Regions from separate parts of the Nonomuraea sp. NPDC050404 genome, predicted to be linked through region 1. Evidence: riboswitches for the same ligand, from Rfam matches in the RefSeq annotation. Region 1 holds a riboswitch; the other holds the start of a gene.
What was found. A riboswitch is a leader RNA that binds a small molecule or an ion and turns the genes downstream of it on or off. The one in region 1 is predicted to bind cobalamin.

Region 1 (7,745 bases):
CTGGTGCTCATCAAGAACGACGCGTCACCGGTGTCGTTCCCGCTGCTCAACCCGTTCGGCCACGTCGCGTTCCAGGCGCAGCGCGGCGACGTGCACACCGTGCTGGTCAACGGGCGGGTGGTCAAGCACGAGCACCGCCTCGTCGGCATCGACCTGGGCGCGGCGCGGGCCGGGATCGAGCGGACGATCGAGCACCTGAAGGGGGAGATGGGCGAGGAGGCGTGGGAGAAGGGCATGAACCCGGACGTGCCCGCGACCAAGATCCTCGACAACCCGTACACGTACACCGACTACCGCAGCGACGCCACCCACCGCCGCTGAGCGAGCGCACGAGCGGGCCGGGAAGCCCGGCCAAGCACATGAGCGCGGGCCGGGAGGCCCCGCCAAGCGCACGAGCGCGGACCGGAAGGCCCGCCGAGCGCACGAGCGGGCGCGGCGGCCGGAGAGCCGCCGCGCCCGCTGGAGCCGTCTGCCGGTCAGCCTCCGCTGCAGGAGACCGTCGGCCAGGTGTAGTTGCCGTTGTGCTGGACGGTAACGCCCCAGTTGTTGCCGTTGCCGTTGGGCCTGGCGGTCAGGGTCTGGGCGCTGGGATAGCTGGCGCTGATGTTCCACGTGGACAGGATCTTCGCGGGCGACGGCACGTTCATCGTCACGGTCCAGTTGCTGGAGCCGCTGACCGAGACGTTGAGGTTGTACCGGTCGCTCCACTGCTGACCTGCGGAGAGCGTCGCGGTGCAACCGCCACCTCCGCCACCACCACCGCCACCTCCGCCACCGCCACCGGAACCTCCGATGGTGATGTTGGAGCTGCCGCTGCTCTGGTAGCCCTCGGTGGCCATGATCATGTAGTCGTGGTTGCCCAGGTTCATGCCCTTACTGGCCCAGGCGTCGAAGTGGGTGCCGGCGCTGATGGTGCCGCCGGTCTTCTTGGACTGCCGGACACTCCAGTACTGGTCGAAGGTCCTGGTGCCCTCGATGGAGGGGGCGTTGTAGCGGGTCGTCTTGTAGATGTCGTACGTGCCGCCGTCACTGCTGACCGTGCCCATGAACGTGCCCGTGGGCCGGTAGGTGCCCCAGTTGTCGACGATGTAGTACTCGATCAGCGGGTTCCTCGTCCAGCCGTACAGGGTCAGGTACGAGTTGCCTGACGGGTTGAAGCTGCCCGAGTAGGTGACGGTCCTGCGTCCGCCGGGGTTCCAGCCCTTGCCCGCGACGAAGTTGCCGGTGTTGCGCCACGAGGTGCTGTAGTTGCCGCCGGACCCCAGCTCCATCGAGACCGTGCCCTGGCTGTCGGTCCAGAAGGAGTAGAAGTAGCCGTTGTTGTTGCCGGTCTGGTTGGTGGTGATGGCGGCGTGCGCGATGCCGGGCATCGCCAGGGTCAGGGCCAGCGCCGCGACGACGGCGCAGGCACGGCCGATGAGCTGTCTCCGGCCTTTCCAGTAATTCATGTGCGTGCTTCCTCCTCGCGAGGCTGACAGGGGGCGACCAGCGTGAAACGAGAGGTTCTCGACAATGAAAGTATCGGTGCGGTGGCGAAAGTATCGGGCGCATTGCGCGGGGTTGTCAACGCTCCGAACCCGGCTGTGAAGATCCCGGCAAAGCCTTCTCCCTGACCGGCGGCCCCACCTGCGTGTGCACCCGGAAAGGGAGATATGAAATTTTCACCTACACGCCGAAATATTGCGAGAACAGCACAACGCCGCCCGCGATGATCGCGGGCGGCGAAGGAACGAGCGCGGATCAGGGCACGATCAGCGGTTCCCCGTTGGCCAGGACGTTCTTGAGCACCAGGTTCTCGACGTGCTCGACCCGGACGGGCGTCGCGGTCGTGCCGAAGTTCACGTCGGTCAGCGTGACGTCACGGATCGGCGCGTCGGCGTACCCGCGCAGGTTGAGCGCCCGGTTGGCGGTGCTCACGGTCATGTTCCGCACGTCGATCCCGCCGACCACGGGGTTGAACCCGTGTCCCGGCCCTTCCTCGTAGTTGAAGTTGATGTCGATGACCGAGCCGCCGACCTGGCCGATCTCCAGGTCCCTGGCGTGGAAGCCCTCGATGAAGCCGCCGCGCACGGAGTTCGTCTTGAAGCGCAGCGCGATGTCGAGGTTGGGGCTGGACATCGAGCAGTCCCTGATGAAGACCTGGCGCACGCCGCCGGACATCTCGCTGCCGATCGTCATGCCGCCGTGCCCCTCACGGAAGGTGCAGCCCTCGACGAGGATGTACTCGCTGGGCACGTTGACCCGGCGGCCGTCGGCGTTGCGGCCCGACTTGATGGCGATGCAGTCGTCGCCGGTGTCGAACGTGCAGTCGCGGATGACCACCATCTTGCTGGACTCGGGGTTGCAGCCGTCGTTGTTCGGGCCGTGCGTCTGGACCGTGACGCCCTGGACGAGCACGTTCTGCGACAGCGTGGGGTGGATCTCCCACATCGGCGAGGCGACGATGGTGACGCCCTCGATGAGCACGTTCTGGCACCGGTAGGGCTGGATGAAGGACGGGCGCAGGTAGCCGCCCTCGCCGTACAACCGCTTCTCGACCGGCACCCCCTGCTCTGCCTGCGCGAACAGCGCGGTCCGCGCCGCGGCCTGGTGCGGCTCGCCCGGCTCCCAGCCGTCGTCGCCCGAACCCTTCCACGGCCACCAGTGATCCTGGTCGGCCTGCCCGTCGAGCACCCCCGACCCGGTCACCGCGATGTTCCGCTGGCCGTAGGCGTAGATCAGCGGCGAGTAGTTGTAGAGTTCGACGCCCTCGAACCTGGTCAGCACCAGCGGCAGGTACGCCTTCGGATCGGTGCTGAACAGCAGCCTGGCACCCTCCCCGACATGCAGGTCCACGTTGCTCAGCAGGTGGATGGCCCCGGTCGGGTACCGCCCCTCGGGCACGTCCACATGCCCGCCGCCCGCCGCATGGCACGCCCTGATCGCGGCGCGGATGGCCGCCGTGCAGTCGGTGACCCCGTCCCCGACCGCGCCGTACTTCCTGATGTCGAACCGCCGGCGGGGAAATCTCGGCGGACGTACCCGCGCCGCGATCAGGTTGGCCAGCCCCCACGGATCGCCCCCTGCCGGCGGCACCGGTGAGGCGTGCGCCGTTCCCGTGCTGAGCACCGGAACGGCAACGGCGGACATCGCCACGACTCGCATGGCGTCACGACGGCTCAGCATGGGGCGGCTCCCTACCCGGCTCGGAACATCCGGAGCATAAATCAACCAGTTGCAGTGATCTAGATGCTTCCGGGACATCTGACCAGGATCAGGGCCGCAAACGGTTGCATCGTATGCTCTCCGCCGCCGGGATGCCCGATTGATAAGGGGCCGTTCCCGCTGTTGACTCGAACCGGATGAAAGGATACGTTCCGGTAGATTTCACGGTTGTCCAAGGGAAATCCGGTGAGATGCCGGTGCGGACGCGCCACTGTATCCGGGACGTAGATCCCGGGAGCCAGGTCGCTTGGCGACCGTGACCTCACGACATGGGACGCGACAACCCTGAGGAGGTTCCATGAGTGGGCTCACCACTCCTTCCGTGATTCCCTTTCCGCGCCTGCGCCCCTGGCTGCTGGCCGTGCCGCTGCTGTTGCTCGTCGCGTATCTCGTCCTGATGGACAACGGCGCCGTCTCGCAGACGGGCACCTTCCTGCACGAGTTGATGCACGACGGGCGGCACCTGCTCGGCGTGCCCTGCCACTAGAGCCCGGCATGGTACGCACCCTGCTGGTCAGGGGCCTGCTGGTGGGCCTGCTGGCCGGATTGCTCGCGGGCGGCTTCGCCTTCCTCTATGGGGAGCCGCACGTCGACAGCGCGATCGCCCTCGAAGAGGCGGCCGCCGCCCAGGACACTGAGGCTGAAGGGGCGGCGCCCGCGGACGGCGGAGAAGCGGCGCACTCGCACGGTGAGGAGGCCGAGGTGAGCAGGCCGGCGCAGAAGGCCGGGCTCTTCCTGGCGACCGGCCTGTACGGGCTCGCCATGGGCGGGGTCTTCGCGCTCGTGTTCGCGGGCCTGCGCGGGCGGGTCGGGCCACGTTCGGACGGTCCTCTGGCGCTGGCCGCCGCGACGGCGGTGTTCGGCGCGGTTGTCCTCGTCCCTTTCCTGAAATATCCGGCTAATCCTCCGGCCGTGGGCGACCCGGACACGATCGGCGGCCGCACGCTGTTGTACGTGGTGATGGTCCTCGTCGGGCTGGCCGCGACGGCGATCGCGGTGGCGACGGCCCGGCGGGTCTCCACGAAGGATCCGTGGGCCCGTTGGGTCTGGTCGGCGGTCGCCTTCCTCGTTCCGGTGGTCGCGGCGTGGTCGTTGCTGCCCGCGATCGACGAGGTGCCCGACGGCTTCCCCGCCACGCTGCTGTGGGAGTTCCGGATCGCCTCGATCGGCACGCAACTCGTCTTCTGGACGGCCTTCGGTGTGTTGTTCGGCTGGGTGAGCGACCGGGCCGCCCGGCGAGCGGCGTCCGTACCGGCTCCCGGGCCCGCCGCCGCGCCGTCGCCGGGCTGATCGCCGAGTTGATCGGAGTGTTGTTCGTCCGGCACGCCACGACGGCGGGGATGCGCGCGGCGTGCTTCCCCGATGACGGCGACGAGGCCGACTCCGCGTCCCTGACCAGGGCCGCCGCCACCCTTGGGGGGCTGCTTTCCGAGCGGCACCGAGCCCCCGGCCCTTTGACGGAACGGGCCGGGGGTGTGGCCGTGGATTCGCGTTTGGTGTTCACGGCTCCGGCGCGGGCCGCGCGGCAGACCGCGATCGCCCTCGGCTGCCCGGAGCCGCGTGTATGCGTGGCGCTCGGGGAGGCGGACTGCGGCCGGTGGCGGGGGCTGCCGTACGAGCGGGTGGCGCGGGAGGAGCCGGAGGCGCTGGCGAACTGGCCGGCCGACCCGCGCTCGGCGCCGCACGGCGGTGAGAGCCCGGCCGCGCATGCCGCGCGGGTGGCGGCCTGGCTGGACTCCCTGCGCGGCGGAGCCCTGCGCGACGGACCCGGCTGGCGCGAAACGCACGACGGGCGTGGCGCGTACCAGACCCAGGAGGTGGTCGCCGTCTGTGACGTGGGAACCATCAGGGCGGCGCTCGGGCACGCGCTCCGGCTGGATCCCCCGGCCGCCGCCCGCTTCGACCTCGCGCCCCTGTCCACCACCGAGCTGACCGCCACGCGAGACGGCTGGCGGGTCGCGCATGTCAACCGAAAGGTCTGAGTTTTGATCGTCACCTATCCGTTCAGCGCCGTCGTCGGCCTCACCGACCTGAAGCTGGCGCTGGTGCTGAACGCCGTCTCACCCAGGGTCGGCGGGGTGCTCGTACGCGGGGAGAAGGGCACGGCCAAGTCCACGATCGTACGGGCGCTGGCGGCCCAGTTGCCCGCCGTGGACGTGGTGCCCGGCTGCCGTTTCGCCTGCGATCCCGCCGCGCCCGCCGCCGAGTGCCCCGACGGCCCGCACGAGCCCGGCGCCGAGGGCATCATCCGTTCCGCCACGCTGGTCGAACTGCCGGTCGGCGCGTCGGAGGACCGGCTGGTCGGCTCGCTCGACGTGGAGCGGGCGCTGACGGAGGGGGTCAAGGCGTTCGAGCCCGGCCTGCTGGCCGCCGCCCATCGCGGCGTGTTGTACGTGGATGAGGTGAACCTCCTTCACGACCACCTCGTCGATCTGCTGCTCGACGCCGCCGCGCTGGGCATGTGCTACGTCGAACGCGAGTCCGTCTCCGTCCGGCACGCCGCCCGTTTCCTGCTCGTGGGCACCATGAACCCGGAGGAGGGCGAGCTGCGCCCGCAGTTGCTCGACAGGTTCGGGCTGACCGTCGAGGTCAAGGCGTCCCGGGAGCCCGCCGAACGGGCCGAGGTGGTGCGGCGGCGGCTGGCCTTCGACGCCGACGCCGAGGCGTTCGCGGCCCGGTGGGCGCGGGAGGAGGCGGCGCTGGCCGCCCGGATCGCCGAGGCCAGGAGGCGGGTGCCCGGCGTCCGGCTGCCCGACGCGCGGCTGCGGCAGATCGCGACGGTGTGCGCGGCGTTCGAGGTGGACGGGTTGCGGGCCGACCTGGTCACGGCGAACGCCGCCATCGCCCATGCCGCCTGGCAGGGACGGGATCGGGTCACCACCGATGACGTACGGGCGGCGGCCCGGTTGTCGCTGCCGCATCGGCGGCGGCGGGATCCGTTCGACGCACCTGGGCTGGATGAGGAACTGCTGGAGGAGTTGCTGGAGCGCACGTCGGGCGATGACGACCCGGACGACGACCCGGACGACGAGCGGCCAGGGACCTCCGGGCCGGACGGATCACCGCCGGATGGGTCCTCACCTGATGGGTCCTCGCCTGACGGGTCACCGCATGATGGGCCGTCGGCAGACGGATCCCCGTCCGACGGTGGCGGGCCACACGACTCGCACGGCCCACACGATGACCGGCACGACGAGCGGCTCTCCGACGACGGCGCCCGCGACGGCCAGGATGACCAGCCCGGCGGGCGGGTGCCGCCCGGGGCGGGGGCGCAGGACGGGGCTGGGCAGGAGTCGTCGGCCGAGGAGGCCGGGGAATCCGGGGAATCCGGGGACGCCACGCGGGACGGTGCCCTGCGGGTGGCCGGGGTGGCGCGGCCGTACCGGGTGCCGTTGCTGGAGGTGCCGGGGATCGGTGAGGGGGCCACGGGGCGGCGGTCGCGGTCACGGACGGCGCACGGCAAGGGCACCGGCGCGCGCCGCCCGTCAGGACGCGTGCACGACCTGCACCTGGGGGCCACGATCCGGGCGGCGGCCCCGTACCAGAGGGAGCGCGGGCGGCGCGGACCCGGGCTGGTGCTGCGCGGGGACGATCTGCGTGAGGTGGTCCGTGAGGGCAGGGAGGGCAATCTGGTGCTGTTCGCGGTGGACGCGAGCGGCTCGATGGCGGCCCGCAAGCGGATGACCGCCGTCAAGACGGCCGTGCTCAGCCTGCTGCTCGACGCCTACCAGCGGCGCGACAAGGTGGGGCTGGTCACGTTCAGGGGCTCGGGCGCGGAGGTGGCGCTGCCGCCGACCTCGTCGGTGGAGGCGGGCGCGGCCCGGCTGCGCACGCTGGCGACCGGCGGGCGCACGCCGCTGGCGGCCGGACTGGTACGGGCGGCGGAGGTGCTGCGCGTCGAACGGCTGCGCGACCCGGCCAGGCGGCCCCTGCTGGTGCTGGTGACCGACGGCCGCGCCACGGCGGGCGGCGACGTGGACCGGGCCGCCGCCCTGCTGGAGGGCACCGCCGTGGTGGTCGTGGACTGCGAGAGCGGGCCCGTGCGGCTCGGTCTGGCGGTACGGCTGGCGGCGCGGTTGCGGGCGCGGCTCGTACCGCTCGATGGGCTGGCCGACCTCGGGTCGGTCGTGCGTGACTACAGAAAGGCGAGTTGATCATGCCGCAGGGGAAGCCCGCCGTGGTGCCCGAGGACGGGCTCACCACCCGGCAGCGCCGCACCAGGCCGCTGCTCATGGTGCACACAGGGCCGGGGAAGGGCAAGTCAACGGCCGCCTTCGGCATGGCGCTGCGGGCCTGGAACCAGGGATGGCCCGTCGGCGTGTTCCAGTTCGTGAAGTCGGCCAAGTGGCGCATCGGGGAGGAACGGGCGCTGCGGGTCCTCGGCGACAGCGGCGAGGGCGGGCCGGTGACCTGGCACAAGATGGGTGAGGGCTGGTCGTGGATCCAGCGGCCGGGCACCGAGGAGGATCACGCGGCCGACGCCCGCGAGGGGTGGGAGCAGATCAAGCGGGATCTGGCGGCCGAGACGTACCGGTTCTACG
Region 2 (7,745 bases), on a different contig from region 1:
GCTCGACGACCTGATCGAGGTCTACGCCGAGCTGCTGGAACGGCTCAGCGGCGCGGGCGCCACCTGGGTGCAGTTCGACGAGCCCGCCCTGGCCTGCGACCGCAACTCCCGCGAACTCGCCGCGCTCGGCCACGCCTACCGCAGGCTGGCCGCCCTCCCGTCCCGGCCCAGGCTGCTGGTCTCCACCGGCTTCGGCGAGATCGGGGACGCGCTGCCCGTCCTGGCCGCGACCCAGGTGGAGGCCATCGGCCTGGACTTCGTGGCCGGTCCCGGCAACCTTGAGGCGCTGGCCTCGATCGGCGGGCTGCCGCTGCGCACCCTGGTCGCCGGGGTGGTGGACGGCCGCAACGTGTGGCGTACCGACCCGCGCCAGGCCCTGGCCACCTGCGCGTCCCTGCTCGGCCTGGCCGGGGAGGTGACGGTGAGCACCTCCTGCTCGCTCCGGCACGTGCCGCTCGACCTGGACGCCGAGCCCGACCTCGACCCCGGCCTGCGCGCGCGGCTCTCCTTCGCCAGGCAGAAGGTCGATGAGGTGGTCGCGCTCGGCCGGGCCCTACGCCAGGAACGCCCGGCCACCCCGTCCCACGCCACCGCCCCGAACCCTCCCGTGAGCGACGCCACCGGTCATCGCCCCACGGCCGCCCGCCCGCACGCGCCCGACCACGACACAGTGGCCCGCCTGTACGCGCCCGACCACCGCGTGCGCGCGCGACTGGACGCGCTGGGCAAAGGGCGGCCGCGCGCGGAGTGGGCCGTGCGGTCGGCGGCGCAGCGGCGCGCGTTCGGGCTGCCCGACCTGGCCACCACCACCATCGGCTCGTTCCCTCCCTCAGAACGCGTCCTCCGGGCGCGGGCGGACCTGCGCGACGGCCTGATCGACGAGGCCGGCTACGAACGGGCGGTACGCGACGAGATCGACCGGGTGATCGCCTTCCAGGAGCGGCTCGGCCTCGACGTGCTGGTCCACGGCGAGCCAGAGCGCGAGGACATGGTCAGGTACTTCGCCGAGCGGCTGCGGGGGTTCGCCCTGACCCGCCACGGCTGGGTGCAGGCGTCCGGCACCCACTACGTACGCCCGCCGATCCTCTACGGCGACGTCTCCCGCCCCGCCCCGATGACCGTCCGCTGGGCCACCTACGCCCAGTCGCGCACGGACCGCCCGGTCAAGGGCGTGCTCACCGGCCCCGTCACGCTGCTGGCCCGCTCCTACGCGCGCACCGACCTGCCACGCGCCGACATCGCCCGGCAGCTCTCCCTCGCGCTGCGGGACGAGATCCACGACCTCCAGGCCGCCGGCATCGGCATCATCCAGATCGACGAGCCCGCGCTGCGCGAGCTCCTGCCGCTGCGGCAGGCCCAGCGCGCCTTCTACCTGTCCTGGGCCACCGGCGTGTTCCGGCTGGCCACCTCGGGCATCGCCGACACCACCCAGATCCACACCCACATCTGCCAGTCGTGGTCGGAGGACGTGCTCGCGGCCATCGGCGCCCTCGACGCCGACGTCACCAGCGTCGAGTCGGCGCGTCCCCGCATGGGACCGCTGTCCGGCCCGCGTGCCGCGCTCTTCCGCGGCGGGGTGGGCCCCGGCGTGTACGACAGCCGCTCGCACCGCGTCCCCGGCGTCGAGGAGATGGCCGACGCGCTGCGCCACCTGCTCAGGTCCGTCGGGCCCGACCGGCTCTGGGTCAATCCCGACTGCGGGCTGCGCACCCGCGAGCCCGCCGAGATCGAATCTGCCCTGCGCAACATGGTCGCCGCCGCGGCCCGCGTCAGAGCGGCCCTGCCCGCCGCCCTCGATCAACCGTCGGGCGGGCGGTGACGGTCGCGGTCCAGTGAGCAGTCGCCGCATCCGCTGCCGCCGGGGACCCGGTAGTACAGGCAGCAGGTGCTGCGGCGGAAGGCGAAGTCCCGGTTGAGGGGCAGGCCCCTGCCGCGCAGGTCTCCCGTGCCGAGCAGCCGCCGGGTCAGCTCGGTGACGGGTGCGCGCAGGCTGGGGCGGGCCTTGATGAGCTCGCGGGCGGCCTCGGCCAGCGCGGAGGCGGCGTTCCCGTGCAGCAGCCCCGAGGCGACCTTGACCCGGAGCCCGGCGGCCAGCGCGGCCAGGTGCTCCTCCATGACCAGGCGGTACAACACCGGTGCGAGCGTCTCGGAGTCCGGCCACCCGCCGGGCCGGGGCAGCGGATCAGGGATGAGCCACCCTCGGGGCTGGGGCAGCGCGTCAGGCACGAGCCACCCTCGGGGCCGGGGCACCAGGAGGGCCGCGCCTTCGGTCTCCTGGTGCAGGTCGTCGAGATCGGGGACGAGGCCGTGAGCGACGGCGCAGCCCAGCGTGAGCGACCACAGGCGGGCGGCGTGCCCGAGTTGCACGATCGAGGCGGCGACGCGTAACTCGGAGGTGCGGTAGCGGGCGGCGCGGGCCGCCACCAGGTGCGGCATGCCCTCGGCGTAGGCGTGCGCGATGGGACGCCAGGCGCCGTCCGCGTCCCCGACGGTGATCGCGAAGAACGGGCCGATGGTGGCGAGGTCCGACAGGGCTTCGGCGACGGACGCGGGCGGCGCGGGCCGCAACGGGGTCATGGCGCGGTGCTCCCTTCATGGCCGGGCTGTGGGGACGCGCTTCCTCCGGAACCGGACAGGGGAAGGCCGGGCAGGACGTTGATCTGCGGGATGCCGGTGCCGGGGTGAATGGTCACCTCGGCGTCCACCTCGTACACCTCGGCGAGCAGCCCGGGGGTGAGGACCCGCGCGGGCGGGCCGTCGGCGACGACGCGGCCGGCGTCCATGACGCAGATCCGGTCGCAGAAGGCGGCGGCCAGGTTGAGGTCGTGCAGCGCGATCACCGCGGTCACGCCCAGGCCACGCACCAGCCGCAGCGCGTCGAGCTGGTGGCGCAGGTCGAGGTGGTTGGTGGGCTCGTCCAGCACGATCGTGCCGGTCTGCTGCGCGAGGGCGCGGGCGATCAGGACGCGCTGTTTCTCCCCTCCCGACAGCCGGTCGAACGGCGCCCGCGCGAGCCCGGTGACGTCCAGCGCCGCCAGCGCGTCAGTGATGATCTTCCGGTCGCCGGCGTCGTCCCCCTGGAAGGCCCGCTTGTACGGGCTGCGCCCCATGGCCACCACCTCGTACCCGGTCAGCTCGAACTCCCCCGGCGTCTCCTGCATGACGGCGGCCAGCCGCCGGGCCAGCCGCCTGCCGCCCATCCGCCAGACGTCCTCGCCGTCCAGCAGCACCCGGCCCGAGGTGGGGCGGCGGGCGCGGTACAGGGTGCGCAAGAGGGTGGACTTGCCCGCGCCGTTCGGGCCGACGAGCGCGACGACCTCGCCGGGCGCCACCTCCAGGCTCGCCTCGCGTACCAGGTCACGGCCGGAGACGGTGACGCCCACGCGTTCGACCCGCAGGGTCCCCGGCGTCGTCATCGGGCGGCCCTCCGGCGCATCAGCCACAGGAAGAAGGGGCCGCCCACGAGTGCGGTCAGTACGCCGATCGGGACCTCCTCGGGAGCGATCACGGTGCGCGCCGCCAGGTCGGCGGTGATCAGGAAGGCCGCGCCGAGCAGGGCGACGGCCGGCAGGGCGCGGCGGTGCTCGGCGCCGACCAGCAGGCGGGCGATGTGCGGCAACATCAGCCCGACGAACCCGATCGAGCCGCTGACCGCGACGATCGCGCCGACCACCAGCGCGACGAGCACGAACAGGGCGGCGCGGAAGCGGTGCACGTTCAGGCCCATCGAGGCGGCCGCCTCCTCCCCCGCCAGCAGCAGGTTGAGCGGCCGGGAGACGCCGAGCAGCGCCACCGTCCCGAGCAGCACCGCCGCCGCCGGGATGGGCACCAGGTCCCAGGTGGTGCCGCCGAAGCCGCCCAGCATCCAGCGCATCGCCGACTCGGCCTTGCGCGGTTCGCCGGAGGTGACGATGAGGTAACTGGCGATGGCCGAGAGCACCTCGGCGGTGGCGACTCCGGCCAGGACCAGCCGTACGGTGGTCATCCGCCCTCCGGAGCGGGCCAGGACGTACACCGCCGTCAGGGCGGCCAGGGCGCCGGCGAAGGCGGCCAGCGGCAGCGAGAACGCGCCGAACAACGAGAGGTTCAGCACCAGCACGGTCACCGCGCCGACGCTCGCCCCGGAGGAGACGCCGAGCAACATCGGGTCGGCCAGCGGGTTGCGTACCAGGGCCTGCAGCGCCATCCCGCACACCGCCAGGCCCGCGCCGACGATCCCGCACAGCAGGACGCGCGGCACGCGCACGTCCATCACGATCGTCTCCCGCACCGGCGGCCAGGCGGGCTCGATCGCGGCGGGCACGATCCGGTGCAGCACGATCGCCCACACCTCCCCCGCCGCCAGCCCGACCGACCCGGCCGCGATCCCGGCCGTCGCCGCCACCACGAGCGCCGCCCCCAGCAGGACCAGCACCATCCCGTACGGCAGGCGCACGGCACGGGCACGCGGCTCGGCTTCGGGCTCCGGCCGCGATGCCGTGGCCCCGCTCACGAGAAGCGGTCGGGGTGAAGCTGACGCGCCAGCGACTCCACCCCCTCCGGCGCCCTGACGCCCAGCACCGTGGACGACAGCGGCAACACCGCGAACCGCTGCTCCTTGATCGCGGGCACGTCCTTGAGCGCCGGGTTGGCCAGCAGGAACTTCTTCTTGTCCGCCACGGTCTGGTCGCCGTAGTCGTAGATCACGATCGCCTCGGGCGCGCGCTCGGCGACCTGCTCGAACGACACGTCGCCGAACGCCTTGTCCAGGTCGGCGAACAGGTTGGTGCCGCCCGCCCGGGTGATCATGTCGTTGCCGATGCCGGCGCCGCCCGCGGTGAAGGCGGTCTTGTCGCCGCTGTCGTACACGAACACCTTGACCTTCCCGGCGTCCCCGACCTTGCCCTTGACGCCGTCGAGCACGCCGCGCAGCTCGGTGACGAGCCGCTCGGCGCGGTCGCCGACGCCGAAGATCCGGCCGATCGTGCGGACCTCCTCCTCCAGCAGGTCCATGGTCACCGGCCCGGACGGGCAGGCCTCCAGGTTGAGGAAGGAGTGGATGCCGGTCTTGGCCAGCGCGTCCCTGCCGCGCCCCTGTTTGTCGTCGAAGGCGCTGTCGAAGCCGCCGTAGACGAAGTCGGGCTCGGCCGACAGCAGCGCCTCGTACGAGGGGTACTCCTCGGCCAGCACCTTGACGCTCTTGTACGCGGCCTCGTACCGCTGCGGGACGCGGTCGTCGAGATAGGCGGTGCCGGCCATCGACTTCTCCAGCCCGAGCGCCAGCAGGATCTCGGTGACGTGCTGGTTCATCGTGACCGCCCGCCGCGGCGGCTGCCGGTAGGTGGTGTTCACGCCGCAGTTGGCCACCGTGACGGGGAAGCCCGCGGCGGCCGGTGCGGGTGCGGCGTCAGGTGGAGGGCCTCCGCAGCCGGCCACCAGTCCGGTGATCAGCAGGGCGGACGCCAGAAGGCGGAAGGGGAGCGAGCGTCGGCTCGTCATGGGCGCGACCTTTCCTGACGGCATGACCCGGGACGGGATCGCAGGAGAAGGCCCGCATGGCGGGCAGCGGCAACACCTCACGCCGTACGCGCGGCATGGCCGTCACCATCCTCTCTTGGGGAGATCCGCCCCAATTTCCTCGAGGAGGCGACCGCGTGAGTCTCCTGGCTCTCGGGTCGACGCTCTCCCCGGCCTTCCCGCCCATGGGCAGTGGCCTTCGTCGGGGATCGCTCACCGATCACAGTGGCGGGACCGCGCCGGATTCACACCGGCTTCCTCTGTTCCGCCGTCGCCTTCGCCCGGAATCGTCTCACACCCGCGCCCACCGCTGTTCGCGGGCCGCCGTCGCAGGATTGTTATCGTTATCAGCCAACGCCTTGTCGGCAGCATCTTCTGAACGGTTCCGGCTGGCCACAGGCGTTGATGCCGGTTGACGAACGTTGCTGTTAACGTTATCAATTCCCGGAACGCAGCCGTGCGATCGAGGGGAGATCATGAGAGAGCACGCGCGACCCATCCGCAGTGCGCGATGGCGGGCGGCGGTCGCCGCGGTCCTCCTTCTGAGCTCGGCCGCGTGCGGCGCCCCGTCCGCGCGGAGCGACGGCAAGCTGGTGCTCACGTTGTGGCACGGCTTCACCGAGGCCGACGGCAAGATGTACGAGAAGCTCATCGGCGACTTCAACCGGGCCAACCCCGACATCGAGATCAGGCCACAGGCCAACACCTGGGACGTGATCGCGAACAAGCTGCTTCCGGCGTTGTCGGCGAACCTGGGCCCCGACATCGTGGCCCAGCCGACCTCCTCCGCGGTGACGTACATCAAGAAGGCGGCGTTCGTCCCGCTCGACGGGCACTACCGCGAGCACGCCGCCGACGCGGCGAACTACGTCCCGGCGGCCGTGCAGGCCTCGAAGGTGGACGGCAGGAACTACGGCGTGCCGTTCGCCTTCGCGCCCGACATGCTCTACTACAACAAGACGATGTTCGAGGCGGCGGGCCTCCATGAGCCGCCGAAGACCTGGGACGAATGGGTCGAGGCGGCCAGGAAGCTGACCGTCGACCAGAACGGCGACGGCGTCCCCGAGCAGTACGGCCTGGCCCTGACCAGCCACGGCGCCGCCTCTCAGGTGATCTGGAGCGGCATGCTCGCCCAGAACGGCGGCGGCGTGATCCGCGACGGCCAGGCCGTGTTGTCCGGCCCGCGCAACACCGAGACGCTGACGTACTGGCAGAACGCGGTGCGCGAGCACCGGATCTCCCCCGCCGGGATGGACGACCTCGCCGCGACCGACCTGTTCGCGGCCAAGAAGGCGGCCATGATCGTGCTCGGGCCGTGGATGGCCCAGCGCTCCAAGCAGGCGGGCATCGACTACGGCATCGCGCCCATCCCGGCGGGCCCGCGGGCGAAGTCGGTGGGCACCCACTCGATCAGCATGTACGCCACCGTCCAGGCCGACGAGGCGAAGCTGGCGGCGGCGGACCGGTTCTTCGCCTTCTTCAACGGCAAGCAACGCCAGATCGAGTGGTCGGTCGGCTCCGGCTGGCCGCCGAACAGGACCGACGTGAGCCCGGAGGAGTTGTCCGCCAACCCGGACGTCGCCTCGATCTCGAGGTCCAGCGAGGACGCGGTGGTCGACTTCGGCGGGGTCGTCGACTACACGGGCGTGAGCACCGACTTCGACACCGCGACACAGAAGTCGATCACCGGTGAGCCCGTCTCCCGGGTGCTCGCCGAGTCGCACCGCAAGATCCAGGCGAAGCTGAACGAGGAGCGGGAATGACGGCCACGGAGCAGGGCGCGCGCGCCTACCGGGCGCCCCGGCGACTCGGCGGCAACGGGCCACGGCGGGCCGGCGGCGCCGAGGCGGGCAAGGGCCGGCGGGCCGCGTCGTTCCTGGCGCCCGCGATCGTGCTGCTGGCCGTCTTCCAGTTCTGGCCGATCATCCAGACCCTGCTGGTGTCCTTCACCGACTCCAGCGGGTTCAACGAGGCGAACTGGGTCGGCCTGGACAACTACCTGAAGATCGCGACGGATCCGGAGGTCCGGCAGTCGTTCCTGACCACCGGGATCTACGCGCTGCTGTTCACCCCGTCGGTCGTCGTGGTCGCGCTGCTCGGGGCGCTGCTGCTGAACCGCAAAATGCCGATGCGCGGCCTGGCCAGGACGGTATTCTTCATGCCGTTCGTCATGTCGTTCGCGGTGGCGGCGCTGGCCTGGCAGTTCCTGCTGGACCCGAACGTCGGCCTGGTCAGCCACTGGCTGGGCA

Region 2: another riboswitch for cobalamin. It lies ahead of AB0I81_RS25935 (ABC transporter substrate-binding protein); the one in region 1 lies ahead of AB0I81_RS42670 (CbtB domain-containing protein).

What each region holds. Positions count from the first base shown of each region.
Region 1 is NZ_JBFAKB010000020.1:87,278-95,022, forward strand. It holds gene AB0I81_RS42655 (amidohydrolase family protein) at 1-321, shown strand, start outside; gene AB0I81_RS42660 (glycoside hydrolase family 11 protein) at 477-1,448, opposite strand; gene AB0I81_RS42665 (glycoside hydrolase family 28 protein) at 1,741-3,165, opposite strand; cobalamin riboswitch at 3,341-3,470, shown strand; gene AB0I81_RS42670 (CbtB domain-containing protein) at 3,503-3,691, shown strand; gene AB0I81_RS42675 (CbtA family protein) at 3,700-4,494, shown strand; gene AB0I81_RS42680 (histidine phosphatase family protein) at 4,512-5,186, shown strand; gene AB0I81_RS42685 (VWA domain-containing protein) at 5,190-7,358, shown strand; gene cobO (cob(I)yrinic acid a,c-diamide adenosyltransferase) at 7,361-7,745, shown strand, end outside.
Region 2 is NZ_JBFAKB010000009.1:186,026-193,770, reverse strand. It holds gene metE (5-methyltetrahydropteroyltriglutamate--homocysteine S-methyltransferase) at 1-1,819, shown strand, start outside; gene AB0I81_RS25950 ((2Fe-2S)-binding protein) at 1,798-2,577, opposite strand; gene AB0I81_RS25945 (ABC transporter ATP-binding protein) at 2,574-3,416, opposite strand; gene AB0I81_RS25940 (iron ABC transporter permease) at 3,413-4,492, opposite strand; gene AB0I81_RS25935 (ABC transporter substrate-binding protein) at 4,489-5,478, opposite strand; cobalamin riboswitch at 5,636-5,758, opposite strand; gene AB0I81_RS25930 (ABC transporter substrate-binding protein) at 5,973-7,259, shown strand; gene AB0I81_RS25925 (sugar ABC transporter permease) at 7,256-7,745, shown strand, end outside.